3 regions of the Streptomyces sp. NBC_00386 genome follow, and region 1 is predicted to be linked to each of the others. Evidence: riboswitches for the same ligand, from Rfam matches in the RefSeq annotation. Region 1 holds a riboswitch; each other region holds the start of a gene.

Region 1 (10,235 bases):
CGCCTGGCGGAGATGCTCGTCACGGCGGAACGGGTCGCCGAGGAGGTCTTCGCCGAGCCGGCGTGGACCGAGGAGGAGACGACGAGGCTCGCCGGTCTCCTCGGCCGCCTCGGCGGTACCGGGTTCACCCGCCACACGTCCGGCGGCTCCTGAAGCCGTCGCCGGTCCCGGGCGGACGCCCCACCTGGGACCGGCGCCCCGCCCGGGGATCATCGGGGATCATCGGCGGTCCCGGAATCGATGGACTGTGGCCGAGGCGGCGAGGAAGTGGCGACCCGGGACCCGGGGTACCCGGCCTCGTCCATCGGCGGGGACCCGGGACCGTGAGTACCCTGCCTCGTCCATCGGCGGGGACCCGGGACCCGTCCGCCGGTCCTCACGACAACAGCGGCCCGTAGGCCCGGGAGGACGTTCTGACGTTCACCGTGACGATCACCGGATCCGGTGGCGCCTTGCCTGTGCCGTGACCTCGGCGCACTCTGGTGGCATGGGAGCTCGCGACGGGCCCACGCTCATCACCTCCGTTCAGCGGGCCTTCCGCCTGCTGGAGGCGGTGAGCGCGCACGAGAACGGTGCGCCTGCCAAACAGCTGGCGCGCGAGACCGAACTGCCGCTGGCCACCGCCTATCACCTGCTCCGGACTCTCGTTCACGACGGGTACATCCGCAAACTCGACGACGGCGGGTTCATCCTGGGCGACAAGATGCAGACGCTGCGGACGCAGGGCCGCGGGCAGGAGCTGCTCAGCCGTGTCCGTCCCGCGCTCGCCGCTCTGCGTGACGAACTCGCCTCGGCCGCCTACCTCACCTTCTACGAGGACGGTGAGATCAGGGTCGCCGAGATCGTCGACGGGCCCCGGGCGCCCCGGGTCGACCTGTGGGTCGGCTTCGAGGACGCCGGGCACGCCACCGCGCTGGGCAAGTCCGTGCTGCGGGAGCTGGACGAGGAGTCCCGCAACGACTACCTCGCCCGGCACACCCTCGCCGACCTCACCCCGCGGACCATCACCAGCCGGCGGCAGCTGCTGCGCCACCTGGCCTCGTCGCCGGCGGCCCCGGCCGTCACGGACCTGGAGGAGTACGCTCTCGGTACGGTCTGCGTCGCCGTACCCGTCTACAGCGGGGACACGCTCGGTTCACTCGGCGTCTCGCTCCCCGCCGCGCAGCTGTCCCGGCTCGACAAAGTCCTGACGCGGCTGATCCCGACCGCGAACCGGGTGACCAGGGGCCTGTCACTCACTATCTGAAATCTCCGTGCTTGTGGATCACGCCTCGAACGTCTTTCCTGGATCAACCGGACATTTCAGGGATGAACCCAGGTGAGGACTGCGGACGAACATGAGTCAGGCCCGAGAGCACGGTAGCGAGCACTGGCCGAAACGGACGTTCAGGAACGGGGGCGTCGGTTCCGGCGCGGCGGCCCGCAAGCGCGCCGCCCATCTGGCCTTCGGCACCCCGGTGCTGCCTTTACTGGTCGTCGGTGCCATCGTGCTCGCCGACCTGGCCGGGGGAGCGGGGATCATCTGGCTGCCGCTGCTGGCCGCAGGGCCCGCGCTGGCTGCCACCACCAGCCGGCCGTTCGGAGTTCTGTGCGTCGGTCTGCTGGCCGCGACGCTGAGCGCGGTGCTCGGCATCCGGGACGGCGTTCCGGGTGCCGAGCTCATGGCCGTCCTGTCCGCCCTGGCGGCCGTCACGCTGGCGAGCGCCCTGGCCAGCGCGCTGCGCTGGCGCCGGGAGCGGGTCCTCGCGGCCGTCCGCTCCGTCGCGGAGGCCGCCCAGCACGCTGTGCTCGCTCCCATACCGTCGAGTGTCGGACCGTTCCAGGTGGCCGTCCGCTACAGCGCCGCCGCGGCCGAGGCCCGGATCGGCGGGGATCTCTACGCGCTGGTGCCCACGCCGTACGGGGTCCGCATGATCATCGGCGATGTCCGGGGCAAGGGACTGCCGGCCGTGGGCACGGCCGCGCTCGTGCTCGGCGTCTTCCGTGAGGCGGCCTACGACGAGCCCGATCTCCTCACCGTCGTCACCCGGATCGAGCGGAGTCTGGCGCGCAACCTGGGCTACGACGACTTCGTGACCGCCGTGGTCGCCGGGTACCCGGAACCGGGCCGGCTGGAGGTCGTCAACTGCGGTCACGCGCCTCCGCTGCATGTCCGCGCGTCCGGGAGCGTCGCGTCGGTCGACCCCGTCAATCCCGCTCCGCCGCTCGGGCTGCGGGCCCTGACGGGGGAGACCCCGAGCCTCCAGGTGCTGCCGCTCGCCGACGGCGACCAGCTCCTGCTGTACACCGACGGGGTCACCGAGGCCCGTGACCACGGTCGGGAGTTCTACGCCCTCGCGGAAGGGCTGGCACGGCACGTGTCCGACGAGCCGGCCTCCACGCTCGCCGCGCTCGACGCCGAGCTCCAGGCCCATGTGGGTGGCCGGCTGCACGACGACGCGGCCCTGCTGCTGCTCCGTATGCCGGCCTCGGTCGAGCCGGCGTCGGCGGTGGCCGCGGGCGGTGGCTCCGTCACCGTTCCCTCCCCGCCCCGGCCGCCTGCCGCGGGTGTGCGCTGCGGCAGGGGCGCGGAGTAGGCCGTTCCGGCGAGGACGCCTTCACCTCGGATGCGCCCCGGCGTGCGACGGGGCGCACTCCTCAGTGCCGGGCGAACTGGAGCCGGGTCGTCTGCGCGCTGCCGGGGCGCAGCGCGATGCCGTCGACGGTCAGGCGTTCACCGTAGATGTCGGTGATCCTGATCGTGCCGCCGCACCCGCCGCCGTCCTCGGCGAGGAAGTAGTTGTAGTCGGTGCGAGGCAGCAGCCGCCATCCGCCGTCGGCTCGCAGTTCCAGCCGGGCCACCGGATTCCGGTGGCCGATCACCTGGACCGCGCACCAGTAGCGGCTGGACCCGGTCTTGTAGCGAAGCGCGACCGTGCCGGAATCGCCGGGACTCAGCAGCTTCCACGTGATCGGGATCCGGCCGGCCACCGGGTTCGCGAGCCGGGCGAACGCCTGTGCGCTGAGGTCGAGCTGCCCGGGGGCGCAGCCCGTCGGGCATTCGTTGGTGATCCGGACCGTGACGGTCGCGCCGCCGGCCGCGCGCACCAGTACGTAGGCCCCGCACGCCTTGGACGTCTCGTAGTCCGTGTGGTTCATCGCCGCCGTCATGAGATCGCCGCTCGGACCGTAGGAGCAGGCGCCGTCGCCGGTTCCGGCGTCGTACGTGGTCGCCACTCCCCGGTAACCGACCCCCGGGCGGATCCGTCCCGCCAGCGCGGCTGTCGTCGCCGTGGTCCGGGAGGCGTCCGGGGTCGACGGCCGCGCAGACGCCGTGGAGGGGCGGGCCGTCTCGGTCGGGGAGACGGCCGAGCCGGGCGACCGGGTCACCGTGGGGGACGTCGATCCGGCCGGGGACCCCCGGCCGGGAGCCGCGGTCCCCCGGGAACCGGCGGCGGTCGAGACCGCCGGGTGTCCCGTATCGGCCCGGTGACCGGGGCGGAACGCCACGGCCAGACAGACCAGAGCACCGACCGCGACCAGGGCGACCGGGGTGAGGGCCCACAGCGTCCGCCGACGTCCGCGCCGTCGCGCGGCCTGCCTCGTTTCCTTCATGCGCATCCGTTCGGAGGATCGAGCCGGTGATGTGTCCATCAGTGGCCGCCGGAAGCGAAAAGGTTGCCGCCCGTTCCCCGGAGATCTCTCCTGTGGGCCGCGCGTGGACGGGTCACGTCGAACGCATGCGGCGGATCCGTTTCCGGCCCCGGGCCTGACCCGGCACCTCGACGAGGCGATGGGTCAGCGCTGCCAACGGCAGCAGCACGGCGAGGAACGCCGCTTCGAGTACGGGACTGTCGCGGCGGTACCGGCCGATCACGCTGCCGCTCACCGCCAGCAGGGCCGGATGCACCAGGTACACCGAGTAGCTGACCGTCCCCAACCGGGTCAGCGCGCGCGGAAATCTCCGGCGGCGCAGCGCGAGGGCCACGCCGAAGGTGAGTACGGCCAGCAGGAACGCGGTGATCCAGCCGCGCCGTGCGAAGTGGGTCGCCGCGCCGTGCTCGTACGCACTCCCCACGGCGCAGATCAGCACGACGGCGGCGGTGCGGGCCGCGCATGGCCAGGTGATCTCCCCGCCTTCCGCCCGCCGGACGGCGGTGCCGAGGAATATCACCGCCAGGATCACCAGGCCTTCCCAGAGGGGAACGGTGCCGTTGAAGGGGACCAGGACCAGCGCGAGGACGCCTCCCGCCACGGCCCCCGGCACACGCAGCGCGGACGTCGTGGAACTTCCGCAGAGGACGGCGAACACCAGCGCCGTCGCGGCGAGCGCGACGAGCGGTCCGGTACCGACCGCGGACGAGAGCGCCGACGCCCGCGGCACGAACGCCGCCGTCGCGCTCACGGCGGCCAGCGCTCCCAGAACCACCGCGACCGTCGCCGAGCGCCGGTGCAGCCGGACCGTGAACAGGGCGACGACCAGCAGGTAGAACGCCAGCTCGTACGACAGCGTCCACAGGACGAGGACGACACTCGGCGTCCCCAGCAGTTCCTGGAGCAGGGTGACGTGCGCGACGGCCACCGTGACGGGATTCCGCCCGTCGAAGCGAGCCCCCAGGTGCGCGACGCCCAGCAGATCCAGCGCGAGGACCGAGCCCACCACGGCGGCCCACAGCGGGTAGACGCGAAAGGCCCGCCCGATCCAGAAGGTCCTCACACAGCCCCGGCGCTCGAGCGAGGCGGGGATGACGTAGCCGCTCACCAGGAAGAACACCATGACGCCGTACCGGCCGATGTTCAGCTGGGGCATCAGCTGCTCACGGAACTCCGCCATGAAGGCGTACGACGAGTGGTCGACCGCCACGAGGAGCGCGGCGATCCCGCGCAGGGCGTCCAGCCAGCCCAGCCGTGGGGGACCGGCGGAGCCGCCGGACGCGGGTGGACCTGACGCCGGGGACGGCCGGTGTGAGGGCGGCCGGGGAACGGGAGGTGCGGGTTCCATGGAGGTGCCTGCCTGGACCGGGTCCTGTGGGGTGACGGGTGCGCCGGGCCGGCCGGGAAGCGGGCACGGAGGGCGGGGCGGCCCGGTCCGCGATTCGCCGGCGCTCGGCTCGCGAGGCCCTGGAATCCACATCGAAGTGCGGACACGCCGCTGCGCGGTACGGGACACGCCCTGAGGAGACGGCTTTCGCCGGGATTGGCTACGCGCCGGTCGGTCGCGTGTTCCCGCTACGCGTAGGCCGATCGGGTCGAGGAGCCCGCCGCATGATCCGGACAACAGGTCCGCAGGCGTTGCCCGGCGTCGTCGGCTTCACGGGGACGCAGGGCTTGGTCCGGCTTCTGGGCGGCCGGGGGAGGAGAGTCGCGGCGGCGAGAGGTGGCATCGGGCATGCGTCGTATCCGGGGATGGGACAGAGTGATGCCATGGGCCGCCTGTGGATGACCTGGTCGCTCGAGGGTGTCGGATCGGCCGGCCAGAACGTCGCGGACGTCGAGGCGGCCTGCCGTGCCCTGATCGGCTCCGTGGAGCGGTCCCGGCGTGCCTTCGAGGTACCGGAGCCGTGGGAGGAACTCCGCGAGTCGGCGCTGCTCCTCCAGGAGCAGATTATGGGACCGGGGCGCGAGGTCCTGGAACAGGGCCGGCACTGGGCCTCCACCCTGAGGGGCGTGAGCATTCTGCTGGTTCCGCGCGAGTGATCCGCGCGGCCGCCGGGCCGGTGTTTCCGGCCCGGCGCTCGCCGTCCGCGCGAGTCACCGTCCGCCTGCCCGGCAGGCCCGGTTCCGGCGGGAGCGTCAGACGTCCGCCGACAGGGGCACCGCATCACTCCCGTGCCGGAAGGCGGGGTGATCGCCGAGACGGCGTACGTAGTCCCGGAGCCGGGGACGCGAGCGGAGGGCGTCGCAGGGGCCCAGCCCGGTCAGAGCCGTCCATACGTCCACGTCCGCCGCCGTGAGGGAGTCGCCCAACACGTAGGGCTTCGCGGCGAGTTGACAGTCCAACAGTTCCAGGGCCGCCGCTAGTTCCGAGGACGGGGCGGACGGGGTGACATCGCGGTCCAGCAGATCGCGGAGGGCTTCGATGTCGGCGGCGAGGGACGGAGGGCAGAGCGCGGAGGGGCTCGTCGTGGTGTGACCGGAGAACAGTCCGGCCAGATCGCGGAGGATGGCGGGCGGGTGGTTGCTGACGATGCGTCCGCTCCACCGGTCGCACAGGGCGGGAGCGGTGAGCGGTCCGTCGAAGTGGTACTCGGTGGCCTCGTAGGCGCGGCGCAGTGAGGCGAAGGCGTCGGGTGTCCGCGCGGGGTCCGCCAGGAGTGTGGTGGCGACCGAGTCCCGAAGGCCGAGCAGTTCGAGGGTGATGGCGATACGCAGCGAGAACGGACAACTCCGCGACAGATACAGCTCGTAGCGGTGTGGAGCCGGGTAGAAGCCGCCGGCGAGACCGACACCGATGCGGCTGTCGACGCGGTGGGGGAGGACGGACGGTGTCGCCGTCGGCTGGAGGCGAAGGGCCGAGGGGAACGAAACCTGCTCACAGGGGCGTGCGTTGGCAGTGCTGGACGTGCGCGAAGCTGTCTCGGGCATGACTCTCCCTGGGGGAAGAAGGAAGCCACCGCCGCTTTGTGGGCACCGGCGGCCGAATGCGGATTGACTGCGCTGGTCGCACCGGTCCGGATCGCACGGACCGGCAGCGGATCAGTAAGCGCTGGAGACACGCAACAGATCGATGTGCAGGCGCCTCGTCAAGCCGTTCCTTGGCATTCCCACCGGTCCCGACTCCGGGGCTCGCGAGACGCGAGACCGCTCTTGTCCCGCCGCACCGGCGGGACCCGGTCGTCACCCGGGGCACCCCGTCGCGGTGGAAGGGTTGCCTGTCAGCGGGCCGGGGCCGATGACCACCGGAGCGGGCGAACCCGCACCGTGGGCGCTGACAATCGTGACCGTCCATGCCAGTCTCGGTGCGCTCTGTTGTGCCGTCAAGGAGGCCGCACGTGCGGTCTCACCTGGTGGTCACCCGCATTGACATTGTTTTCGGGGCGGGCCTAACCTGCGGCCCACTACAGGATGCCTTTTCGGCCGGAGTAGAAATGGTGACGGCGATGCACACAGCTGACGGGACGGCCGCATGGCGGCGCCTCGGCCGCGATGTGCTGTGCGCCGACCGCTCCGTGGACCTGCTGCGCGTCAACAGCGCCCTCTGTACGGGCATGTGTCGCTCCCTCAGCCGAGGCTGACCGCCCCTTCGGGTCTTTGACGACCAGGGGCTGACGGCTCTTCGAGTTTTCGACGACCACCGCTGTCGCGATGTGTCCTTTCCCGTTCAGCCCCCGTTCCACGTGTGCCCGTGCCTCGCCGCGTACTGAGCCGTCCCGCTCGGCGTGGCGCTGCCGCTCCGTGGTCCGGGGTGTCCGAATCCGCTGGAGCTCTCCATGAGTCAACCTTCCGGCAGCGCTGTGTCCTTCGGATCAGCGGCGCCCGCAGAGGCGATCCCCCGTACCGACCTCCCCGCCGCACCCAAGCCTCTGGCGGCCCAACGAGTCCTTCCGCTCCGGCGTCCCGGCCGCTGGATCATCACGGCCGTCGTACTCGTGCTGGCCGCCCAGATCGCCCACGGCCTGGTGACCAACCCCTTCTACCAGTGGGATCGGTTCCAGTACTGGTTCTTCCGCCCCACCATTCTCGACGGCCTTCTCATCACCCTCGAAGTGGCCCTCTACAGCGCCGTGTTGGGCCTTCTCGGCGGTATCGTGCTGGCTCTGGCCAGGCTCTCCCGGAGCCCGGTGCTGCGCGCGGTGAGCTGGGTCTACACCTGGCTGTTCCGATCGGTGCCGCTGATCGTGGTCCTGCTGTTCCTCTACAACTTCAGCGCGCTGTACCAGACGTTGAGCGTGGGCGTTCCGTTCGGGCCGGCCTTCTTCACCTTCGACGAGTCCCGCCTGGCCACCGACATGGCCGTCGCCGTCGTAGGACTGAGCCTGAACGAAGCGGCGTACGCCTCCGAAGTGGTACGCGGCGGCGTTCTCTCCGTCGACCAGGGCCAGCACGAGGCGGCCTCCGCCCTGGGGCTGCCGAAGCGGTACCAGTTCGCGAAGATCGTCTTCCCGCAGGCACTGCGCTCCATCACCCCCAACTACGTGAACCAGTTGATCGGCCTGATCAAGGGCACCTCGCTGGTCTTCTACGTGTCCCTGCTGGACCTGTTCGGCTCCGTGCAGAGCATGGGCAGCACCTACCCCGGCGACATCGTGCCGCTGCTCCTCGTGGCCACCGCCTGGTACCTGATCCTCACCAGCGTCGTGTCCGTCATCCAGTTCTACGTCGAGCGGTACTACTCGCGGGGCGCGCTGCGCACCCTGCCGCCGACCCCGTTGCAGAAGGCGCGGAACGCTCTGCGTGACGTGCGGGCCCGGTTCCGGAGGGAGACGGCGATATGAGCGGCGAGACGCATCTGACGACAGTGAGGACTCGGACGGCCCCGGCCGCCGACGCGGCGGAAGTCGCGTCGACCGCCTCCGCCCGGGCGGCGGACGCCACCGCGACCGCCGAGAGCGCCGGAGCGCTCCAGGTCGAGCCGGCCGCGGTCGAGGTGCACGATGTGCACAAGTGGTACGGAGCCCAACGGGTTCTGGACGGTGTGGAGTTGACCGTGCGGCCCGGTGAGGTGACGGTCGTCCTCGGTCCGTCCGGCTCCGGGAAGTCCACCCTCCTGCGGGTGATCAACCATCTGGAGAAGCCCGAGATCGGCCATGTGAGCCTGAACGGTGAGCTCATCGGCGTACGCAGGCACGGCGACCGTCTCAAGGAGCTGAGCGAGCGGGCCATCCTGGCCCAGCGCAGCCGGATCGGGTTCGTGTTCCAGAACTTCAACCTCTTCCCGCACCTGACCGTGCTGGACAACGTGGCCGCCGCTCCCGTGGCGACCGGGCGGCTGTCCAGGGCCGGGGCGCGGGACCTGGCCCGCGATCTGCTCGCCCGGGTGGGCCTGGCCGACAAGGCGGCCGCCTACCCCCGGCAACTGTCGGGCGGTCAGCAGCAGCGCGTGGCCATCGCCCGCGCGCTCGCCCTGCGGCCCGGAGTCATCCTCTTCGACGAACCGACGTCGGCGCTCGACCCCGAACTGGTCGGCGAGGTCCTCGCCGTCATCAAGGATCTGGCACACAGCGGCACCACGCTGGTCATCGTCACCCACGAGATCGGCTTCGCCCGCGAGATCGCCGACCGGGTGGTCTTCATGGACGGCGGCCGCATCGTCGAACAGGGCCCGCCCGAGCAGGTGTTGGACCATCCGCGAGAAGCGCGCACCAGAGAGTTCCTGAGCAAGGTGCTCTGACCGCTTCCTCTCGACGCGCAGCGAGACACCTCTCGCCGAGGTGCTCCTGCCTCACCGCCCCGACCCGCGGCGGGGCGGCTCTCCCCCGATTCGGCGGCCCGCAGGGACCGTTCCCCCACATCTCTCACCGCACACCCGATAAGGACAGCCATGCCCACCTTCAGCCTGAACCGCAAGGCCCTCCGCGGCGTCGCCGCCACCGCCGCCGTCGCCTCCCTCGCGGCCTCCCTCGCCGCGTGCGGGGGAGACAGCGACGCCGCCACCCGCACGCGGACCGACGCGGCCGGAACCGTGACCGTGGGCGCGCTCTCCAACGGGGCCGCCAAGGAGACCGTGCTGAAGGTCTCCGAGGTGAAGTCGATCAGCGATGAGCTGCCCAAGTCCGTAGCCGAGAGAGGCACGTTGGTCGTGGGGATCGGCGCACTGCCCGCAGGGTCCCCGCCCTTGAACTTCGTGGGACAGGACCAGAAGACGCTCACCGGCAGCGAACCCGACCTCGGCAAGCTGGTCGCCGCGGTCCTCGGGCTGAAGCCGGTCGTGAAGAACTCGACCTGGGAGAACCTGTTCGTCGGCGTCGACAGCGGCAAGGTGGACGTCGCCTTCTCCAACGTCACCGACACCGAGGAGCGCAAGAAGAAGTACGAGTTCGCCTCGTACCGGCAGGACAACCTCGCCTTCGAGGTCCTGAAGAAGAGCACGTGGAACTTCGACGGCGACTACCGGAACCTGGCCGGCCAGACCGTCGCGGTGGGTGCCGGCACCAACCAGGAGAAGATCCTGCTGGAGTGGAAGGCGAAGCTGGCCAAGGCGGGCAAGGCGTTCACCGTCAAGTACTACCAGGACAACAACGCCACGGCTCTGGCGCTGAACAGCGGGAAGATCGACTCCTTCTTCGGCCCCAACCCGGCTGTCGCCTACCGCGCCA
Region 2 (10,235 bases), 320 kb from region 1:
CGCCGAGCGAGCGACGCGTGGCACGCGGAATCTCGCGGCGGTACATGGCTGACGCCCCACGCACGACGCCCCTCGCCTGCTGACGGGCGCCTGGCGGTCGAGGGGTGGGAGGGGCGCTGTTCACGCCGCCGCCGAGAGTCGTCGGCAGGACGGAATCACCCTCGCCGATCGTCGCGACGACGTGCCCCGCCCGGTGCGCTCGGGTACGGAGGCGGAGCCGGGCCGCGTCCGACCGCACGTCCGGCTCCGGGAAGCGGACTCAGCGGACCGTCTCCGGTACCGTCAACGAGGCCGGACGCCAGCCCAGTTCGGGTGCGATCAGCTGCCGTGTGTCGTGCAGGATCTGTTCGTACTCCTCCCGGTGGAACTCGTACGGCAGCTCCAGGCGCAGCTCCGAGACCTGCGCCAGGACCGGGTCGGCGGCCAGCTGCTCGAGGATCTGTTCGGCCGTGCCCACCACGTCGGGGGCGAACAGGGTCCGCTTCGGTCCCTGAGGTGTCAGGGTGCGGGCGTGACGGCCGGCCGCGTAGGCGCGGTACCGGGCCCGGCCGGCCGCGTCGGCGCCGTCGAAGGGCACGATCACCCGGCCCAGGGCCACCCGTGCCGGACGCTCCACACCCTGCCGGGACAGCGCTCGTCGGTACTCGGCCAGCAGATTGAGCTGGGCCGTGGTGAAGTCGTCGGTGCCCTCACCGGAGACGATGTTGCCGGACAGCAGGTTCAGGCCGTTCTCCGCTGCCCAGCGGACCGAGCGCAGGCTCCCGCCGCCGTACCAGATGCGGTGCGCCAGACCGGGATCGTGCGGTTGCAGACGGGGACGCTGCACGTTGCCCGGCGAGTGGATGACCGTGTCGAGGCCGCCGAGATGGTCGCCGCGCAGGTTGTCGAGGACGCGGGCGATCCTGCCGTACGAGAGGTCGAAACCGCGCCAGTCCCCGTCGTACACGAGGTCTCCGAGCAGCTCGGCGTGCGGCATGCCGGTGCTGAAGCCGATCTGGAGCCGGCCCCGGGACAGTACGTCGGCCAGCGCCAGATCCTCGGCGAGGCGGAAAGGACTCTCGTAGCCGATCGGTATGACGGCCGTGCCGAGCTCGATCCGCTGCGTGCGCTGGCCCGCCGCGGCGAGGAAGACAGCAGCCGATGAGACGCCGTGTTCGAGGTGCCGCTGCCTGATCCAGGCACCGTCGAAACCCGACCGTTCGCCGTACTCGAACAGCTGGAGCGTCTCCTCCAGGCCGGTGTACGGGTCGTCGTCCGCGAAGTTGCCCGGGGTGAGAAACGCGAGGGACGTGATGGTGGGAATGGTCATGTGATGCCGGTCCTCAGCTCGTGATGGTCTCGGCGTCGGGGGAGGGGACCCGGGCGCCGGGGATCGCCGCGAGCAGCTCGCGGGTGTAGGCGTGGCGGGGACGGGTGAAGAGCTCCTCCGGAGGACCCGCCTCCACGACGCGGCCGGCCCGCATGACCGCGACCTGGTGCGCGATCTGGCGTACGACGGCCAGGTCGTGGGAGATGAAGAGGTAGGCCACCCCCGTGCCGGCCTGCAACTCGGCCAGCAACTCCAGCACTTGGGCCTGCACCGAGACGTCGAGCGCGGACACGGGCTCGTCGCACACCACCAGGTCGGGGGAGAGGGCGAGCGCACGGGCGATCGCCACACGCTGACGCTGCCCGCCGGACAGCTCCGCCGGCCGGCGTTCCAGTACGGCCGCCGGAAGCGCCACCCGGTCGAGCAGTTCGCGGGCCCGCGCGAGCCGCGAGGCACGGTCGCCGACCTTGAAGGCACGCAGCGGCTCGGTGATCACCTCACCGATGGGGAAACGCGGATCGAGGGACGCGTACGGGTTCTGGTAGACGAGTTGGGCACGGCGGCGCAGCACCCTGGCACGGGCAGCCCCGGCGGTGGTGACGTCGATGCCGTCGAACAGGACCTGCCCGGCGGTCGCGTCGGCGAGCCGGAGCACCAGCCGGGCGGTGGTGGACTTGCCCGAGCCCGACTCACCCACCAGGGCGAGGGTCTGCCCGTGATGGACGGCGAAGCTGACGTCGTCGACCGCGCGCAGGGTCCGGGGTCCGTCCGCGGTGCGAGGCAGCCGGAACTCCTTGACCAGGTTGCGCGCTTCCACCAGAGGAACCGTGTCCGCCGCGGCCACGGCCGCGGACGGGCGGCGGCGAGCCGTGGTCATGCTCGGGGCGCTCGCCAGCAGATGCCGGGTGTACGCGTCCTGGGGATCGGCGAGGACGTCACGGGTGGCTCCCGCCTCCACCACCCGGCCCCGCGCCATGACCACCAGCCGCTGCGCCCGTTCGGCGGCGACCCCGAGGTCGTGGGTCACCAGCAGGATCGCCGTGCCCGACTCCTCGGCCAGGCGCTGGAGATGATCGAGGATGACCCGCTGCACGGTGACGTCGAGCGCGCTGGTCGGCTCGTCGGCGATGATCAGTTCGGGTCGCGCGGCGATCGCGACGGCGATCAAGGCGCGTTGCCGCATGCCCCCGGAGAGTTCGTGCGGGTACTGCCGGGCCCGGACGGCGGCGTCGGGCAGTCCGGCCCGGTCCAGAACGGCGAGCGCCTCGACGGCGGCCGAGCGGCGGTTCGCCAGACCGTGGATGCGCAGCACCTCCGCGACCTGTTCGCCGATCCGCTTGACCGGGTTGAGCGACACGGTCGGGTCCTGCGGGACCAGCCCGATCCGTGCCCCGCGTACGGTGCGCAGTTCCGCCTCCGACAGCGTGGCCAGGTCGTGCCGGCCGAAGCGCACCGAGCCCGCGTCGATGACGCCGTTGTCCGGGAGGAGACGGGTGATCGCGTGCGCGGTCGTGCTCTTGCCGGAGCCGGACTCACCGACCACCGCGGTCACCTGCCCCGGCCACACGTCGAGGTCCACGCCCCGGACGGCCGCCACGCCGCCACCGCCGCGGGTGCGGTACGAGACGGACAGGCCGCGGATCTCCAGCAGTGGTGTGGTCATGTCCTCACCGTTCTCGGCTTCGTCGGTCATCGCTGCCGGGACCATTCGCCGTCCAGGGCCCTCGCGACGCGGTTGGTGGCCAGTACGGTCGCGGCGATCGCCAGTCCGGGCAGCGCGGTCAGCCACCAGGCGTTGGCCAGGTAGTTGCGGCCTTCGGAGATCAACGTGCCCCACTCCGGGGCCGGCGGGGGAGCGCCGTACCCGAGGAAGCTCAGCGCCGACACGGCCAGGATGGAGGCGCCGAAGTCGAGCGTGGCCAGGACGATCACCGGGCCCGCGGCGTTGGGCAGCACATGCCGGCCCAGCACCGAGTACCAGCGGGCCCCGCAGGAGCGCGACGCCTCGACGAACACCGCCTGACGCACCCGGAGCACCTCGGCGCGGGCGACGCGGGCGAAGGAGGCGACACTGGCGATGCCGACCGCGACGGCCACCTTCACCGTCCCGTATCCCAGCGCGGTCACCAGGGCCAGCGACAGGAACAGCGCGGGGATGGCGAGCAGGACGTCGACGAAGCGCATCAGCACGTCGTCCACCCAGCGGCCGACGAACCCGGCGACCACGCCGAGCAGGCCGCCCACCACGAACGCCACCAGCACCGCGATCAGCGTGGCCTTCAGGGACAACTGTGCGCCGTGCACCACCCGGGAGAACACATCGCGCCCCAGCTCGTCCGTGCCGAACCAGTGCGCGCCGCTCGGGCCGCGGAAGTTCTGCGCCGGTACCCCTGTCAGCGGATCGCGAGAAGTGAACAGCTGCGGCCGGAACGAGGCCAGCACCACCAGCACGAGGACGCCGATCGACAGCAGCAGACCAGGGCGGCGCAGCAGGAACCGCAGCACCCGCCGTACGCGGACGCGGCGCCCTGGTGCGGGATCCTGCGGTGGTCCCACCGGCCGAACGAGACCGAGCGCGGTCTCGGCGGGGTCGTCGACAAGACTCTGGCTCATGCGATGCGCGCCCTTCTGTCCGAGGCCACCACGATCCGGGGGTCGAGCAGCGGATAGACCAGGTCGACGACGAGGTTCGTCGTCACGAAGATCAGTGCGCCGAACGCCACCACCCCCTGGACCACCGGGATGTCCTGGGCCGTGACGGCCGCCGCGGTCACGCGGCCCAGGCCGTCACGGGAGAACACCGTCTCGACGACGACCGAACCGGCGATCAGCTGCCCCACCAGCAGTCCGGCGACCGTCAGCGCCGGCAGGGAGGCGTTGCGCAGCGCGTGCCGCAGATGGACCCGCCAGCGGCCCGCGCCCTTCGCGCGGGCGGTCTCCACATACGGCTGGTCGAGCGCGGTGAGCAGACTCTTGGCCAGCACCTGCGCGATCAGGGCGCCGGTCGGGACCGCGAGGGTCAGCGCCGGCAGCACCAGCCCCTTCGGCCCGTCGTTGCCGAACGCGGGGAACCAGCGCAGCCGGAAGGAGAACGCCTCGACGAGCAGGAGCCCCACCCAGAACGTCGGGACGGACACTCCCAGCGGCGGCAGCGACAGCAGCAGCTGCCGCAGCCAGCGGCGTGTGGTGTACGTGGCCGTCACCGCCAGCCCGCCGCCGAGGACCACCGCGAACAGCAGCGCCGAAGCCGTCAGTTGGAGGGTCTGGGGCAGCGCGTCGGCCAGTGTCGAGGCGACCGGGCGGCCGGTGGCGACCGAGTCGCCGAAGTCCCCGCGCACCGCCCGGCCGAGATACTCGGCGTACTGCGTGAGCACCGGCTTGTCGAAGCCGTACTCGTGCCGCAGGGCGGCGATCTGCCGGGGATCGACCTGCCCCGAGTCCATTCCGGCACCGGCCATCGCGGTGACCGGGTCGCCCGGCAGGTAGTCCAGCACCAGGAACGACACGGTGTACGCCGCCCACAGCACCCCGACCGCCTGCGCGAGCCGTTTGAGCACGTAGCCGCGCACGGGTCAGCCGATCCAGGTGTCGTGCAACTGGATCCGGCTGGAGGCGTCGAAGGCGAGGCTGTGCACCTTCGTGGACAGGCCGAGCTGGGTCTGCAGCTCCACCACCGGCACGTTGTAGGCGTCGCGCACGATCGACTGCTGTGCCTGGGCCACCAGTTCGCTGCGCCCCGCCGGGTCGGTGGTCGCGGCCTGCGCGGACAGGGTCCTGTCCAGGCCGCTCGCCGGAACGCGGTAGAAGTTGGCCAGCTTCGTGGAGAAGGAGCTGCGCAGGATGTCGGGGTCGGCGCGGGTGATGTTCCCCCATGTCGCGTCGAATTCGCCCGACTGCTGTGTCGGTGTCAGCTGGGTGAGCTGGAGCTGCTTGAGGGTCACCTGAACTCCCACAGCCTTCAGCTGCTGCTGTATCAGCTCCAACGCGGGCTGATTGGTCGCCGCGTTGGGAACCCAGTCGATGGTCAGGCTCAGCTTCTTGCCGCCCTTGGTGCGCGTGCCGTCGCCGCCCGCCTTCCAACCGGCCTCGTCCAGAAGGGACTTCGCCTTGGCCGCGTCGAAGGCCAGATCCGGGGCGAGGCTGGTGTAGTCGGGCGTGGTGTGTGCGAGGACGCTGGTCGCCGCCCGGGTGCCGGTGGGGAAGACGGTGTCGGCGATCTGCTTGCGGTCGATGGCGGACAGGATCGCCCGGCGGACCCTGGCATCTTTCAGGAGGGGCCGCGCGTTGTTGAAGCCGAGTCCGAAGACGATGCCGGGGTTGGCCCGCCTCTGGAGGGTGACCTGGCCGCCCTTGAGCGCCGCCTCGTCGGCCCGGCCCACACTGCCGATCGCGTCCACCTGGCCGGACCGGAGACTGCCGGCGCGCACGCCCGCTTCCGGCACGACCTTGAACACGAGCTCGTCCAGGTACGCCTCGCCCTTCTTGTTCCACCGTGAGGAACCCCAGGCGTAGCCGCGGCGCTTGGCCAGGGTGATCGACTGGTTCTGCACGTACCGCTTCAGCACGAAGGGTCCGGATCCGATCACCCCGTCACTGCACTTCTGCTGCGGTGACCTCTTCGCGCTCGCCGACGACTCGATCCCCAGGGAATGCGTGGAAGTCGCCTGCAGGAACTGGGCGTTGGGCTGCTGGAAGGTGACCTTGACGGTGAGCGGGTCGACCACCGTGGTGCTCTTGGCGCCGCTCAGGTAGCCCTCGGCAAGGGTCCCCAGGACACCGAGACGCGGCACCGCGTCGAAGTTGTCCTTGACCACCTGGGCGGTCAGCGGGGACCCGTCGCTGAAGGTGACACCCGAGCGCAGGTGGAAGGTGAAGGCGGTCGCGTCCGCACTGATGTCCCAGCTCTTCGCCAGCCACGGCACGATCTTGCCGGTCCTGGGGTCCTGGTCCGTCAGCGAGTCCACGACCTGGCGCACCGAGTAGATCGTGTCGTTGCTGCCGACCTGCTGGGGATCCACACAGCCGGCGTCCGACCCCACGGCGAAGGTCAGGGTTCCGCCGGAACGCGGCTTGCCGTCACCGGCGCCGGAGCCGCCGGTGTCCGACCCGCAGGCCGTCAGCAGCACACTGGTGGTGAGAAGGGCGGTGAGCGCCGCCCATCGGGGAGATCTGAAATCCGGAAGTGCACTCACGGAGGGTTCTCCTCATTGTGTCGCCAGGCACGGGACACCGCGCGGGGCACGGCCACGCACAGGCGTGCGGGCCCGGTCGGCGCGGTGCCGTGACGGGGGAAATGTCCTGCGGACAGGGGCCGGGCGGAAGGTGGATCCGAAGGATCAGCAGGAGCAGGAGGAGGCGGGACCCGGACGGGGACGCATACCCCGATCACTGGTCACGGACGGGGCCCTCGGCGGGCAAGCCCGTCAGCGCTCCGCTGCGGAAAGGGCCGTCAGGCCTGACAGAAGCAGCTGGTCGAGCGCTTCAGATCGATGTGGCGTCGGCGCGCCAGCCGGGAGAACACCATGGCGACGGAGAAGGAGGCACGAGGGTCACCACTGTGTCGCATAACGGTCCTCCCCCCATCTCCGGCCCCGGTCATGGGGCCACGCGCTTGCGCGGATCGTCGCTGATCCCGCCGGGCTTTCACCTGGAGCACCCCACCGCGCGGGAGGGTTGCCGGTCAGCAAGCCAGGGCTTGACGCTGACACTCGATGCCGTTCGTGATCGTACGGAGCGGTTCTGACGTACGTCAATGGCGGCACCGGACTCCGCCGGGGAGCACGGGCCGGCCGCCGTCATGTCAGGGACACGAGGCCGGCCGCGGTCGTGTCGGGCGACACGGGCGTCGGTCGCCGTCACGTGGGGGACACAGGCCGGTCGCCGTCACGGCGGGGAGAGTCGGCGTTCAGGAATTGACACCATCGCGCCGGCCCGCCGGTCAGGTGCGGGGCCGACGGGTCGCGGCCGCCACGCCAACCGACCTGCCTGGACGCCCGGTTCACCGGCACGAATGCTCCGTTGACGCCTTCCGCCCCGTGTGCTTTCATCCCGCCATGCCGATGTCGGAGCCGCTGACCCGCCGCCGCGCCGTGGACCTCGTCCGCGTCGCCGCCGCGCTGTGTCGGACGACCGGCTGATCACGCGCTTCCGCGAACTTCCGCTCCGTACAAGCCGGTTGAGCCCATACCGGTCGACCTCGCGCATACCCGTGCCGACTTGTGCCGAGCCCTCTCGTTCCTCTCGCCCCGTTATGACGAGGACCCGCCATGCCTTCGCTCACCCCCGCAGGTCGCCGCTACGAAACCGAGTACGACCGCCGCAGGCTGCGCCAGTGGCTCGCAGGTGAGGCCAGAGCCGAAGGGGTCACCCGCCGTCGGCTGCTCACCCTGCTCACCGCTGCCGCCGCCGGAACCGCACTCGGCACCCCCCAGCCCGCCCACGCCGCCGACAGACCGATCGTCAAGCCGCTGCCCGCCGAGTGGTTCATCGAGCGCGGCACCAACGCCGAGACCCGGTGGGAGGCGCTGCGCGGAACCGGTCACCACACCCCCAACGAACTGTTCTTCGTGCGCAATCACACCGCCACACCCGTCCTGAATGCCGACGACTGGCGGCTGCGGCTGTGGGGGAGCGGGTTGCGCGGCAACCACGGCGAGGACCGTCCGGTGGAGTTCGGGTACGACGATCTGCGCGCGCTGCCGGCCGTCACCCGGACCGCGTTCGTCGAATGCGCAGGGAACGGCCGCTCCTACTACACGACGCAACAGGGGGAGACGGTCACCGGCACCGCGTGGACCCTGGGAGCGATCGGCGTCGCACGCTGGCGCGGGGTGCGGCTGGGTGACGTGCTGCGCAGGGCAGGGCTGTCCCCCCGCGCCGTGGACGTGCAGCCGCGCGGTCTGGACGCCGAGTACGTCAGCGGCGGCGAGAGTCTGGGGCGGGTACGACGTCCGCTGCCGCTGGCCAAGGCCCTGGACGACGTACTGCTCGCGTACGAGATGAACGGCGAGCCGCTTCCGTACGACCACGGTCATCCGGTGCGGGTGTTGGTGCCCTCCTGGGTGGGGATCGCGTCGATCAAGTGGGTCGGCGACATCGAAGTGTCCGCACAGCCGCTCTACTCGCCCTGGAACACCACCTTCTACCGGCTGTTCGGCCCCGCCTACCCCGAGGGCGGGAGCGCTCCGCTGACCCGGCAGGCCACGAAGAGCGCCTTCGAGCTGGCGAGCGGGGCCACGTTCACGGCCGGAAACAGGCACGTCCTGCACGGACGGTCATGGTCGGGGGCGGGAGGCGTCGCCAAGGTCGACGTCAGTACGGACGGCGGTGCCAACTGGCGGCCCGCCCGGCTGCACGACCGGCCCCAGTCCGGCACCTGGACCCGGTGGTCCCTCGGCTGGCGGCCCGACACACCCGGCGCCACCCACCTGCTGGCGCGCGCCACGGACACAGCCGGCCGGACCCAGCCGGACACCGCCGTACCGAACGCACAGGGGTACCTGTTCGGCGCGGTGGTACGGCATCCGGTCAGCGTGGTGTGACAGCAGGCACTCCGCCGTCCCCTCACACCGACCCGTGGGGCAGCACGGGCAGTGCGGCCAGACGGCGGTGCAGATAGCCGCCGCCCCAGGCCAGTTCGTTCAGCGGCACAGCCGGCTCCAGCCGTTGCCAGCGGCCGAGGACGACGGTCAGGGCCACCGTGAGCTCCAGGCGGGCCAGTGCCGATCCGGGACAGTAGTGCGGGCCCAGACCGAACGTGAGATGACGGCCGGCGGTGCTGCGGTCCGGGTCCAGTGTGCCGGGGTCGGCATGGCAGCGCGGGTCGTGGTTGGCCGCCGCCACGGAGAGCAGGACTCCGCTGCCCGCCGGAATGACCGTGTCCCCGAACCGGACGTCCTCCAGCGCCACCCTCTTGGTGCTGAAAGGGCCCGGGGTGTCCCAGCGCAGCAACTCGTCCACCGCGCGCGGAATCCGCGACGGCTCCTCCCGCAGGGAGTCCTGTACGTCGCGGTGGCCCAGCAGCGCCACCACGCTCATGCCGATCGCCTGCACCGTGCTGTCGAAGCCGGCCAGCAGCAGCATCGCCAGGAGGGAGGCGACCTCGTCCTCGGTCGCGCCGCCCTGTTGGCGCCATGCCGCGAGGACGCGCGAGACGACGTCGTCACCCGGAGCGGCCGCGCGGCGGACCATCTCGCGGCGGACGAACGCGTCGATACGGGCCACGCTCTCCTCGACGGCGCGGGCGGAGCAGCCCGCCTTGTCCGCGAGGAGCGCCACCGGTTCGTACAGCGCGGCCCGCTCCTCCTCACGCACCTCGAACACCTCGCACAGCGACCGGAAGGCGAACGGGCGCGCGAACGCGTCCATCAGCTCCAGCGGCCCCTGCCCCCGCGCCGCGTCCGCCGCGTCGAGCAGTTCACCGGCGGCTTGCTCGATGCGCTCCCGGTGGGCGGCCATGCGTGCCGGGGTGAGGGCCGGAGTCGCCAGGCGGCGGATCCGCGTGTGGTCCGGCGGATCGTAGTTGACCAGCGTCACGTCCAGCGCGCGTCGGCGCACGCCAGGGTCGGGAACGTGGCCGCCGCTCAAGGACAGGCGGGGATCCAGGAACCCGGCCCGCACATCCTCGGCACGGGTCACCAGCCAGGCGGGCCGTCCGGCGGGCGTCCTGATCCGGGCCACGGGACACGTCTCCCGGATCTCGGCCAGCGTCTCCTCAGGACGGGCCAGGAACGCGGCCCCGAGCGGCTCCGGCAGCCGCTGCCGTCCTGCCGCCGCGGGCTGGGCGGACGGCGCGGCCGTGACGACGGGCTCGGTGTCCATACGGAGGCGTCCTCTCGAGGTCGCGGAGCGTGCGGCGGCCACCGTAGGAACGGCCGGTTGCCCGCCGGTTCGCGCCCGGTGCGATTCCGGTATGCGGCCGACGCGG
Region 3 (10,235 bases), 3.8 Mb from region 1:
ACCACCCAGCGTGGCCATCACCCCCCTAGCCTGGGAAGGGACGCCGGTCCAACAACCCCACCTGTGTGACAGGGAGTCGCGATGCCCGGCCCCAAGGACCTCGACCCGTCCGCCTCCCCCCGCGCGATGATCGGCGCCGAGCTGCGGCACGCCCGCGAGAACGCCGGCCTCAGCCAGGCCGAACTGGGCGAACCCCTCTTCGTCAGCGGTTCCTTCATCGGCCAACTGGAGTCGGGCACACGCCGCTTGCAACTCGAATACGCCGTCCAGATAGACGAGATCCTCGGGACGAAGGGCTTCTTCGAGCGCAACTGCCGGGCGCTGGCGAGGTCGAAGTACCCGGACCACTTCGTGGAGGCGGCGGAGCTGGAGGCGGCTGCCTCGGCAATCAGGCACTACCTTCCGCTGCTCATCCCGGGCCTGCTGCAGACTCCGGCGTACGCCGCGGCCCTGTTCCGTACTTACCGGCCAACTGCCTCCGACGCGGACATCGAGGAGTTGGTGGCCACCCGAATGGAGCGCACCCGGCTCCTGGCCGATCCAACAACCCCGCTGTTGTGGGTGGTTCTGGACGAGGCAGCAATCCGCCGACCCGTCGGCGGGGCGGCAGCCATGGCAGCGGCCCTCCGTCACACGGCCGACCTCGTGCACCGCCGCCGGATCATCATGCAGGTCCTGCCGTTCGCCGCCGGCGCCCATGCCGCGATGGGCGGCTCCCTGAAGCTCATGGAATTCCCGGACGCTCCCCCGCTCTGCTTTATCGAGGGGATCGACATGGGCAAGCTGGTGGACGACCCGGCAACGGTGGCTCGCCACAACCTGACCTTCAGCCTCCTGCAGGCAGCGGCGCTTTCACCGCAGGCTTCCCTGGCTCTCGTCGAGTCGGTGGCCCATGCTTACGAACATGGAGACCAACACCACTGATCGCCAGCCGAGTTCGCGCACCTGGCGCAAGTCGACCTACAGCGCAGGCGACGGCGGCGACTGCCTGGAAGTTGCCCTCGGCGAAAGCCACCCCGTCCCCGTGCGGGACTCCAAGAACCCCGGCCCCGTGATCGCCTTCGGCGCGGAAGCGTGGGGCGCCTTCGTCGGGCACCTCGGCGCCACCGGCTGACCGGCAAGAGCGCAAAAAGGGACGGCGCCCGCGTCGCGGCGGGCGCCGTCCCTCCCCCGTTCCCCCCGTTACCGGGAAGCTGTCAGGTCAGCTAAGGGAACCCAGCGCCGCCGCGTCGTACGGGGCCAGGTCCTCGAAGCGTCCGGCCAGGACCTTCGCCGCCCACTCGGGGTCCTGGAGCAGCGCGCGGCCGACGGCGACGAGGTCGAACTCGTCGCGCTCCATGCGGTCGAGGAGGTCGTCGATGCCCTTGACCGGGGAGCCCTCGCCCACGAAGGCCTTGATGAAGTCGCCGTCCAGGCCGACCGAGCCGACGGTGATGGTGGGCTTGCCCGTCAGCTTCTTCGTCCAGCCGGCGAGGTTGAGGTCGGAACCGTCGAACTCGGGCACCCAGTAGCGGCGGGTGGAGGCGTGGAAGGAGTCCACTCCGGCGGCGGCGAGCGGGGCGAGGATCGCCTCCAGCTCCTCCGGGGTCTCCGCGAGCCGGGCCTCGTACGCCTGCTGCTTCCACTGCGAGTAGCGGAAGATGACGGGGAACTCGGGCGAGACCGCGGCACGCACCGCGGCGACGATCTCCGCCGAGAACTTCGTACGGGCCACCGGGTCGCCGCCGTACGCGTCCTCGCGCCGGTTGGTGCCCGCCCAGTGGAACTGGTCGAGCAGGTAGCCGTGGGCGCCGTGCAGTTCGACACCGTCGAAGCCGATGCGCTCGGCGTCCGCGGCGGCCTTGGCGAACGCCTCGATGACGTCGTCGAGGTCCTGCTGGGTCATGCTCTTGCCGGTGACCTCGGCGCCCTCCTTGTAGAGGCCGGAGGGGCCGACGGGCGGGGCGTCCGTGAAGGGCGGCTCACCCGCCTTGCGGACCATGCCGATGTGCCAGAGCTGCGGGACGATCGTGCCGCCCGCCGCGTGCACGGCGTCGGCGACCTTCGTCCATCCGGCGAGCTGGTCCTCGCCGTGGAAGCGCGGCACCGCGTCGCTCTGTCCGGCCGAGTCGTGGCCGACGTAGGTGCCTTCGGTGACGATCAGGCCGACTCCCGCGGCGGCGCGGCGGGAGTAGTAGCCGACGACGTCCTCCCCCGGTACACCGCCCGGCGAGAACATCCGGGTCATCGGGGCCATGGCGATCCGGTTCGGGACGGTCAGGCCGTTGATCGAGACGGGACGGGACAGGATCTCGGCTGCGCGGGTCGCGGCGTCAGCGGTCACGTGGGGGCTCCTCGAAGAGGTGGTCGGTATGACGTCGAGCGGTCTGCGAAGCAGGAGATTCCGTGCGGTATGTGCACATGCATCAACTGCTCGTCAGCGTCAACCTCCGCACCGGGCGGGGCATTCCGCCGTACCCGCTCCCACCCCTGTGATCCGGGCCACGTCGTGGACCCGGCGTACCCCCGGGAGCCGTCCGGGGGCGGGCCGGGAAACGCCCGAGGGCGGCACCCCCCTTGCGGGAAGGTGCCGCCCTCGGAACGTCAGGACGGTTGATCGACCGGGGTCGATCAGAAGTCCATGTCACCGCCCGGCATGCCGCCCGGAGCGCCGCCGGCAGCGGCCTTCTCCGGCTTGTCGGCGATGACGGCCTCGGTGGTCAGGAACAGCGCGGCGATGGAGGCGGCGTTCTGCAGAGCGGAACGGGTCACCTTCGCCGGGTCGATGATGCCTTCGGCGATCATGTCGACGTACTCACCGGTCGCGGCGTTCAGGCCGTGGCCGACGGGCAGGTTGCGCACCTTCTCGACGATGACGCCACCCTCGAGACCACCGTTGACGGCGATCTGCTTGAGCGGGGCCTCCAGGGCGAGACGCACGGCGTTGGCGCCGGTCGCCTCGTCACCCGTGAGCTCGAGCTTCTCGAAGACCGAGGAAGCCTGGAGCAGGGCCACGCCACCACCGGCGACGATGCCCTCCTCGACAGCCGCCTTCGCGTTGCGAACGGCGTCCTCGATGCGGTGCTTGCGCTCCTTGAGCTCGACCTCGGTGGCGGCACCGGCCTTGATGACGGCCACGCCGCCGGCCAGCTTCGCCAGACGCTCCTGGAGCTTCTCGCGGTCGTAGTCCGAGTCCGAGTTCTCGATCTCGGCACGGATCTGGTTCACACGGCCGGCGACCTGGTCGGCGGAGCCGGACCCGTCGACGATCGTGGTCTCGTCCTTGGTGATGACGACCTTGCGGGCGCGGCCCAGCAGGTCCAGACCCGCGTTCTCCAGCTTGAGGCCGACCTCCTCGGAGATGACCTCGCCGCCCGTGAGGATGGCGATGTCGCCGAGCATGGCCTTGCGGCGGTCACCGAAGCCCGGAGCCTTGACGGCGACGGACTTGAAGGTGCCACGGATCTTGTTGACGACCAGGGTCGACAGGGCCTCGCCCTCGACGTCCTCGGCGATGATCAGCAGCGGCTTGCCGCCCTGCATGACCTTCTCCAGGAGCGGGAGCAGGTCCTTCACGTTCGCGATCTTGGAGTTCGCGATCAGGATGTACGGGTCGTCGAGGACGGCCTCCATACGCTCCATGTCGGTGGCGAAGTACGCCGAGATGTAGCCCTTGTCGAAGCGCATACCCTCGGTGAGCTCCAGCTCCAGACCGAAGGTCTGGGACTCCTCGACGGTGATGACGCCTTCCTTGCCGACCTTGTCCATCGCCTCGGCGATGAGCTCGCCGATCTGGGTGTCGGCGGCGGAGATGGAGGCCGTCGAAGCGATCTGCTCCTTGGTCTCGACATCCTTCGCCTGCTCCAGCAGGGCACCGGAGACGGCCTCGACGGCCTTCTCGATACCGCGCTTGAGGGCCATCGGGTTGGCGCCGGCGGCGACGTTGCGCAGACCCTCGCGCACGAGCGCCTGGGCCAGCACGGTCGCCGTGGTCGTACCGTCGCCGGCGACGTCGTCCGTCTTCTTGGCGACTTCCTTGACCAGCTCGGCGCCGATCTTCTCGTACGGGTCCTCGAGCTCGATCTCCTTGGCGATGGAAACACCATCGTTGGTGATCGTGGGGGCGCCCCACTTCTTCTCGAGGACGACGTTACGGCCCTTGGGGCCGAGGGTGACCTTGACGGCGTCAGCGAGCTGGTTCATCCCGCGCTCGAGACCGCGCCGTGCCTCCTCGTTGAACGCGATGATCTTGGCCATGTGAAGTGGTCCTCCCGGACGGGGTGGATTGCTCCGGATCGTGCCCGCGCCCGCGACGGACGGCCTGCAAGCCTTGTGGTTCCTTGCCCCACAGGCCCGCGGGCCTCGCTGACCCGATCCAAGTTCTGTCACTCTCACTGGGAGAGTGCTAACGCCAATGATTAGCACTCGACCACTGCGAGTGCAAGCGCCTCTCACGAAAACGGGGCCGATGGGCGACCTCCACGCGCGCCCTGGAGGGCGGCCCTCGCGCGGCCCCGCACGGGCACGCTCGCGGGCGCGCGCAGGACAAGCGGAGGACGGCCGGAGGTGGCCGGGGACGTACGAGGGGCCCGCATCCCTGTGGGATGCGGGCCCCTCGTATGTGAGTTGCGTCGGTGGTCGTTCGCGCCCGATCAGACGGCGAGTTTGACCATGTCCGCCTGCGGACCCTTCTGGCCCTGCGAGATTTCGAACTCCACTCGCTGACCCTCTTCAAGGGTGCGGTAGCCGTCCATCTGAATCGCGCTGTAGTGCACGAAGACGTCCGCACCACCGTCGACCGCGATGAAGCCGTACCCCTTCTCCGCGTTGAACCACTTGACGGTGCCCTGAGCCATGCCTAACTCCCCTATTACTGGCCCTTGCACAGATCCACACTTCGCGGATCCGGGTCAGACCTCACCCCCCAACGGTTGGGGGTGTGCGCCGGAACGCGTCGACCGCGGCTGAATGTATCTGTCCAACTGCCCTCTGCAACAGGTCAATCGGACGAGAATTCTGGGCATGGCCGATCAATGATATGCGGAGAATGCGCAAGGATTCGGGGCAAGTCGGGCCCCGCAAATGCCATAAAATGCCCAAAAAGGCGAGCCAGTTTGGCTACTTCTTGTCGGCCCGCGAACGCTCACTCATATGCGTCCGGCATGAAACCAACATCCAAATTGGAGCGGCTTCCCCAACTCTAGCGCGCTCAACCCTACAGAATTGCCCCCTCCGTTTGTCTTACGGAGGGGGCAATTATGTGAACGCACTGTGTTCGGCATTACCGAGGGTAACGATCAGCCTCCGGCGACGGCCGGAATGATCGAGACGCCCACACCGTCCGGAGTCGCCGTCTCCAGGCCCTGCTCGAAGCGAACGTCGTCGTCGTTGACGTACACGTTGACGAAGCGGCGCAGCTTGCCCTGGTCGTCCAGGACGCGCGCGGCGATGCCCGTGTGGTTCTTCTCCAGGTCGCTGATGACCTCGGCGAGGGTCGTGCCCTCGGCCGTCACCTCGGCGGCGCCACCGGTGTAGGTGCGCAGGATGGTGGGGATGCGGACGTTGACGCTCATGATGCGAGGCCAGCCTCTCGGAAGGAGTCGAGGTTCGGGCGGATGGTCGCGGTCAGCCCGGTGTCCGAGGCCACCGCGTCCAGGGTCTTGAGGCCGTCGCCGGTGTTCAGCACGACCGTGGTGAGGGTCGGGTCGAGGAGACCGTTCTCGATCAGCTTGCGGGTGACGCCGACGGTCACGCCGCCGGCCGTCTCCGCGAAGATGCCCTCGGTGCGCGCGAGCAGCTTGATCGCGTCGACGATCTGCTCGTCGTTCACGTCCTCCACGGCACCGCCGGTGCGCCGCGCGATGTCGAGCACGTACGGCCCGTCCGCGGGGTTGCCGATGGCGAGCGACTTGGCGATGGTGTCCGGCTTCTGCGGCCGTACGACGTCGTGGCCGGCCTTGTAGGCGACGGACACCGGGGAGCAGCCCTCGGCCTGGGCGCCGAAGATCTTGTAGGGCCTGTCCTCGACGAGCCCGAGCTTGATCAGCTCCTGCAGGCCCTTGTCGATCTTCGTGAGCTGGGAGCCGGAGGCGATCGGCACGACGAGCTGGTCGGGGAGCTTCCAGCCGAGCTGCTCGCAGATCTCGTACGCCAGGGTCTTGGAGCCCTCGGCGTAGTAGGGCCGCAGGTTGACGTTGACGAAGCCCCAGCCCTCGCCGGCCGGGTCGCCGATCAGCTCGGAGCAGAAGCGGTTCACGTCGTCGTAGTTGCCCTGGATGCCGACGAGCTCGCCGCCGTAGACCGCGGCCATGACGACCTTGCCCTGCTCCAGGTCGTGCGGGATGAACACGCAGGAACGGAAGCCGGCGCGGGCCGCCGCGGCGCCCACGGCGCCGGCGAGGTTGCCCGTGGAGGAGCAGGAGAGGGTGGTGAAGCCGAAGACGCGGGCCGCTTCGATGGCCTGGGCGACGACGCGGTCCTTGAAGGAGTGCGTCGGGTTGCCGGAGTCGTCCTTGACGAAGAGCTTTCCGGCGTCGACACCGAGCTCACGGGCCAGGTTGTCGGCCTGCACGAGCTTGGTCCAGCCGGGGTTGATGTTGGGCTTGTCCGCCACGTCCGCGGGGACGGGCAGCAGCGGCGCGTAGCGCCAGATGTTCGCGGGTCCCGCTTCGATGCGCTTGCGGAGTTCTTCGGTCTCGTAGGCCGAGAAGTCGTAGGCGATCTCCAGCGGGCCGAAACACTCCTCGCAGGCGAAGACCGGGCCGAGCGGGACGCGGTGCCCGCATTCGCGGCAGGAGAGCGCCGCGGCCGGGCCGAGGTCCACCGCTTCGGCGGAGTTCGTGGTACTTGCAACTGTCTGCGCAGCCATGGAGGCGAGGCCCTTTCCTCATCTTCCTCACGACGCACTTCGCCGTGAGACGGATTTGGCACCTTCCCGAGCCGGGAGCCTCGCGACGCGATCGACATCGATCGGTACGAGACCGGCTGGAGGGTTGCCGGGGCTTCATCGGGCCGTATCCCTCTGCCCCTCTGGATGAGCGGTATTTGATTGTTGAACTGTTGAACGCGATACGTACCGACGATCCAGGACATGCGATGGTCATCCGCGTTGTTCAAGACTGTAACCGAAGGCCAGGACAGTTGAGATAGTCGTCCGAACCGCGAGACGACGGCAATCGATCTGCCGCTGGCCGCAGCGGGCACGCCGATGAGAGCGTGTGATCAGACAGTGAGGAGCCGCAGACCGTGCTGAAGGACGTCGAAAGCTGGCTGAGCACACGCTCCTGGTCCGTGACCGACCGCCCGCTCCACAAGATCATGGCCGCGAAACGCATCACGGGATCGACGGTCAGTGTCGTGCTGCCCGCGCTCAACGAGGAGGAGACGGTCGGCGAGATCGTCGCGATCATCCGCCACGACCTGATGCAGCAGGTGCCCCTCGTCGACGAGATCGTCGTCGTCGACTCCGGCTCGACCGACCGCACCTCCGCGGTCGCCGCCGCCGCGGGCGCGAGGGTCGTGCACCGCGACGACATCCTCCCGCGGATCCCGGCCGTGCCCGGCAAGGGCGAGGTGCTGTGGCGGTCGCTCCTCGTCACGAGCGGGGACATCGTCTGTTTCATCGACGCGGACCTCAAGGAGTTCTCGTCCGACTTCGTCTCCGGGATCGTGGGCCCGCTACTCACCGATCCCGGCGTCGACCTGGTCAAGGCCATGTACGACCGCCCGCTGGGCGGCGCCTCGGGACAGGGCGGCCGGGTCACCGAGCTGATGGCCCGCCCCCTGCTGAACATGCACTGGCCGCAGCTCGCGGGCTTCGTCCAGCCGCTCGGCGGCGAGTACGCGGCACGCCGCTCGCTGCTCGAACAGCTCCCCTTCCCCGTCGGCTACGGCGTCGAACTCGGCATGCTGGTCGACGCCCTGCACCTGGTGGGCCTGGACGCCCTCGCCCAGGTGGACGTCGGGGTGCGCAAGCACCGCCACCAGGACGGCCAGGCACTCGGCCGCATGGCCGCCGCGATCTACCGCACCGCGCAGCTCCGGCTGGCCCGCGGTCACCTGATCCGCCCCGCCCTCACCCAGTTCGAGCGTGGCCGGGACGGTTTCCAGCCGCGCACGTACTCGGTGGACACCGAGGAAAGGCCGCCGATGAGCGAAATCTCCGAGTACCAGCGGCGCAGGGCCGCGTAGACCGGCCCTGACGGCCGCGATCACATACGGCCGAAGGGGCGCGTTTGAGCGTTTCGACACGGGGCTAGGTTTCGAGGCATGGCTTCAACGCATGGTGCCCACAGGATTCTGGTCGCCTCCAACCGCGGCCCGGTCACCTACGAGGTACGGGAGGACGACTCGCTGCACGCCAGACGCGGCGGCGGCGGCCTCGTCTCGGGACTCTCGGCGATCGGGCCGGACGCGGGCGCCCTGTGGGTGTGCTCGGCCCTCGGCGACGGCGACCGGGAGGCGGTCCGGCGCGGGGTCGGCGAGGACGGCGTACGGATGCTGGCCATCGACGCCGAGGTCCACGCCGACGCGTACAACGGCATCGCCAACTCCGTGCTGTGGTTCGTCCACCACCTGCTCTACCAGACCCCGCTGGAGCCGGTCTTCGACGCGGAGTTCCGGCGCCAGTGGGAGTCGTACCGGACCTACAACCGGGCCTTCGCCGAGGCGCTGGCCGAGGAGGCGGCCGAGGGCGCGGCCGTACTGGTCCAGGACTACCACCTGTGCCTCGTGCCCGGGATGCTCCGCGAACTGCGCCCCGACCTGCGCATCGGCCACTTCTCCCACACCCCGTGGGCGCCCGAGGACTACTTCCGGATGCTCCCCGACGACATCCGCGCGGAACTGCTGGACGGCATGCTCGGCGCTGACCGCGTGGCGTTCCTGACCCGGCGGTGGGCGACGGCCTTCACGCGCTGCGTGGAGACGGCCGCCCCGGAGCGGTACCGGGTGGCCTCGTCCCCGGAGGACCGGCCGGAGATCGAGCACCTCGACGGCTCCCCGCCCGGTCGGACCCTCGTCGGTGTGCACGGCCTCGGCGCGGACGCCGAGTTCCTGCGCGAGCGCTCGCACCGGGCGGACGTCGAGGAACGGATGGCCGCGCTGCGCGAGGAGATCGGCGCCGGCCGCAGGACGATCGTGCGCGTCGACCGGACCGAGCTGTCCAAGAACATCGTGCGGGGGCTGCTGGCGTACCGGCAGCTGCTCGACGACCACCCCGAGTGGCGCGAGCGGGTCGTCCACGTGGCGTTCGCCTACCCCTCGCGGCAGGACCTCGCGGTCTACCGGGACTACACGGCCGAGGTGCAGCGCGTCGCCGACGAGATCAACTCCCAGTACGGGACGCCCGGTTGGACCCCGGTGGTGCTGCACGTGAAGGACGACTTCGCGCGCTCGCTCGCCGCCTACCGGCTGGCCGACGTCGCCCTCGTCAACCCCATCAGGGACGGCATGAACCTCGTCGCCAAGGAGATCCCGGTCGTCTCCGACGAGGGCTGCGCGCTGGTCCTGTCGCGGGAGGCCGGGGCGTACGAGGAACTGGGTGAGGACGCGATCTCCGTGAACCCGTACGACGTGACCGGGACGGCGCGGGCGCTGCACGAGGCGCTCGGCATGCAGCCGGGCGAACGAGCCGAACGCACCAAGCGCCTGGCCGCCGCGGCCACCGCCCTCCCCCCGGCCCAGTGGTTCCTGGACCAACTCCAGGCACTGGAAACCTGAGCACATTCCGTTTCCCGGCCGGGGAACGTTTCAGCCCCGGCCGGGGAAATTTCAGCCCCTCCGGCGTTTGAGGAGCGGGGTCCGGGGGCGGAGCCCCCGGGTACGGGACGGGTAGGGGCGGAGGGGGCGAAACCAGCTTGCGGCCCGCCCGCCCGCTCAGGCGAGTTCGGCCGCGAGGGCCGCGAGGAGGCGGACGACTCCCGGCGGCCCGTCGACCACCAGGTCGGCACGGTCGGCGAGTTCGGCGACCTCGGAGCTGCCGCTGCACACCAGAAGGCCGGCGATCCCGTCGGAGCGGAGCTTGTCGACGGCGGCGAAGGCGGGCAGGTCACCCAGGTCGTCACCCGCGTACAGAACAGCCTCCGCACCGATCTCCCGGACGTACTCCATGAGGGCGACGCCCTTGTCCATCCCGGGCGGACGCAGCTCCAGGACCATGCGCCCCGGCTCGACGATCAGCCCGTGCCGGGCGGCCAGTTCACCCAGCGGCTCCCGGAGCGCCTCGAACGCGGCCTGAGGATCGGCGGCACGCCGCG

The links. A riboswitch is a leader RNA that binds a small molecule or an ion and turns the genes downstream of it on or off. The one in region 1 is predicted to bind S-adenosylmethionine.
Region 2: another riboswitch for S-adenosylmethionine. It lies ahead of OG780_RS41195 (ABC transporter substrate-binding protein); the one in region 1 lies ahead of OG780_RS44780 (putative leader peptide).
Region 3: another riboswitch for S-adenosylmethionine. It lies ahead of thrC (threonine synthase); the one in region 1 lies ahead of OG780_RS44780 (putative leader peptide).

What each region holds. Positions count from the first base shown of each region.
Region 1 covers NZ_CP107950.1:9,091,011-9,101,245, forward strand. Annotated here, with positions in the region: gene OG780_RS39780 (MarR family winged helix-turn-helix transcriptional regulator) at 1-153, shown strand, start outside; gene OG780_RS39785 (IclR family transcriptional regulator) at 488-1,246, shown strand; gene OG780_RS39790 (PP2C family protein-serine/threonine phosphatase) at 1,338-2,576, shown strand; gene OG780_RS39795 (expansin EXLX1 family cellulose-binding protein) at 2,638-3,594, opposite strand; gene OG780_RS39800 (acyltransferase family protein) at 3,707-4,981, opposite strand; gene OG780_RS39805 (hypothetical protein) at 5,386-5,676, shown strand; gene OG780_RS39810 (glutathione S-transferase C-terminal domain-containing protein) at 5,773-6,564, opposite strand; gene OG780_RS44780 (putative leader peptide) at 6,676-6,741, opposite strand; SAM riboswitch class IV at 6,778-6,922, opposite strand; gene OG780_RS39815 (hypothetical protein) at 7,080-7,214, shown strand; gene OG780_RS39820 (amino acid ABC transporter permease) at 7,410-8,414, shown strand; gene OG780_RS39825 (amino acid ABC transporter ATP-binding protein) at 8,411-9,310, shown strand; gene OG780_RS39830 (transporter substrate-binding domain-containing protein) at 9,461-10,235, shown strand, end outside.
Region 2 covers NZ_CP107950.1:9,409,845-9,420,079, forward strand. Annotated here, with positions in the region: gene OG780_RS41170 (LLM class flavin-dependent oxidoreductase) at 1-52, shown strand, start outside; gene OG780_RS41175 (LLM class flavin-dependent oxidoreductase) at 260-1,309, opposite strand; gene OG780_RS41180 (dipeptide ABC transporter ATP-binding protein) at 1,323-3,017, opposite strand; gene OG780_RS41185 (ABC transporter permease) at 2,999-3,922, opposite strand; gene OG780_RS41190 (ABC transporter permease) at 3,919-4,878, opposite strand; gene OG780_RS41195 (ABC transporter substrate-binding protein) at 4,882-6,501, opposite strand; SAM riboswitch class IV at 6,912-7,025, opposite strand; gene OG780_RS41200 (sulfite oxidase) at 7,576-8,850, shown strand; gene OG780_RS41205 (cytochrome P450) at 8,873-10,129, opposite strand.
Region 3 covers NZ_CP107950.1:5,290,894-5,301,128, reverse strand. Annotated here, with positions in the region: gene OG780_RS23410 (helix-turn-helix domain-containing protein) at 82-924, shown strand; gene OG780_RS23405 (DUF397 domain-containing protein) at 905-1,114, shown strand; gene OG780_RS23400 (NADH:flavin oxidoreductase) at 1,202-2,323, opposite strand; gene groL (chaperonin GroEL) at 2,611-4,236, opposite strand; gene OG780_RS23390 (cold-shock protein) at 4,632-4,835, opposite strand; gene OG780_RS23385 (MoaD/ThiS family protein) at 5,277-5,552, opposite strand; gene thrC (threonine synthase) at 5,549-6,847, opposite strand; SAM riboswitch class I at 6,863-7,019, opposite strand; gene OG780_RS23375 (glucosyl-3-phosphoglycerate synthase) at 7,225-8,169, shown strand; gene OG780_RS23370 (alpha,alpha-trehalose-phosphate synthase (UDP-forming)) at 8,248-9,699, shown strand; gene otsB (trehalose-phosphatase) at 9,856-10,235, opposite strand, start outside.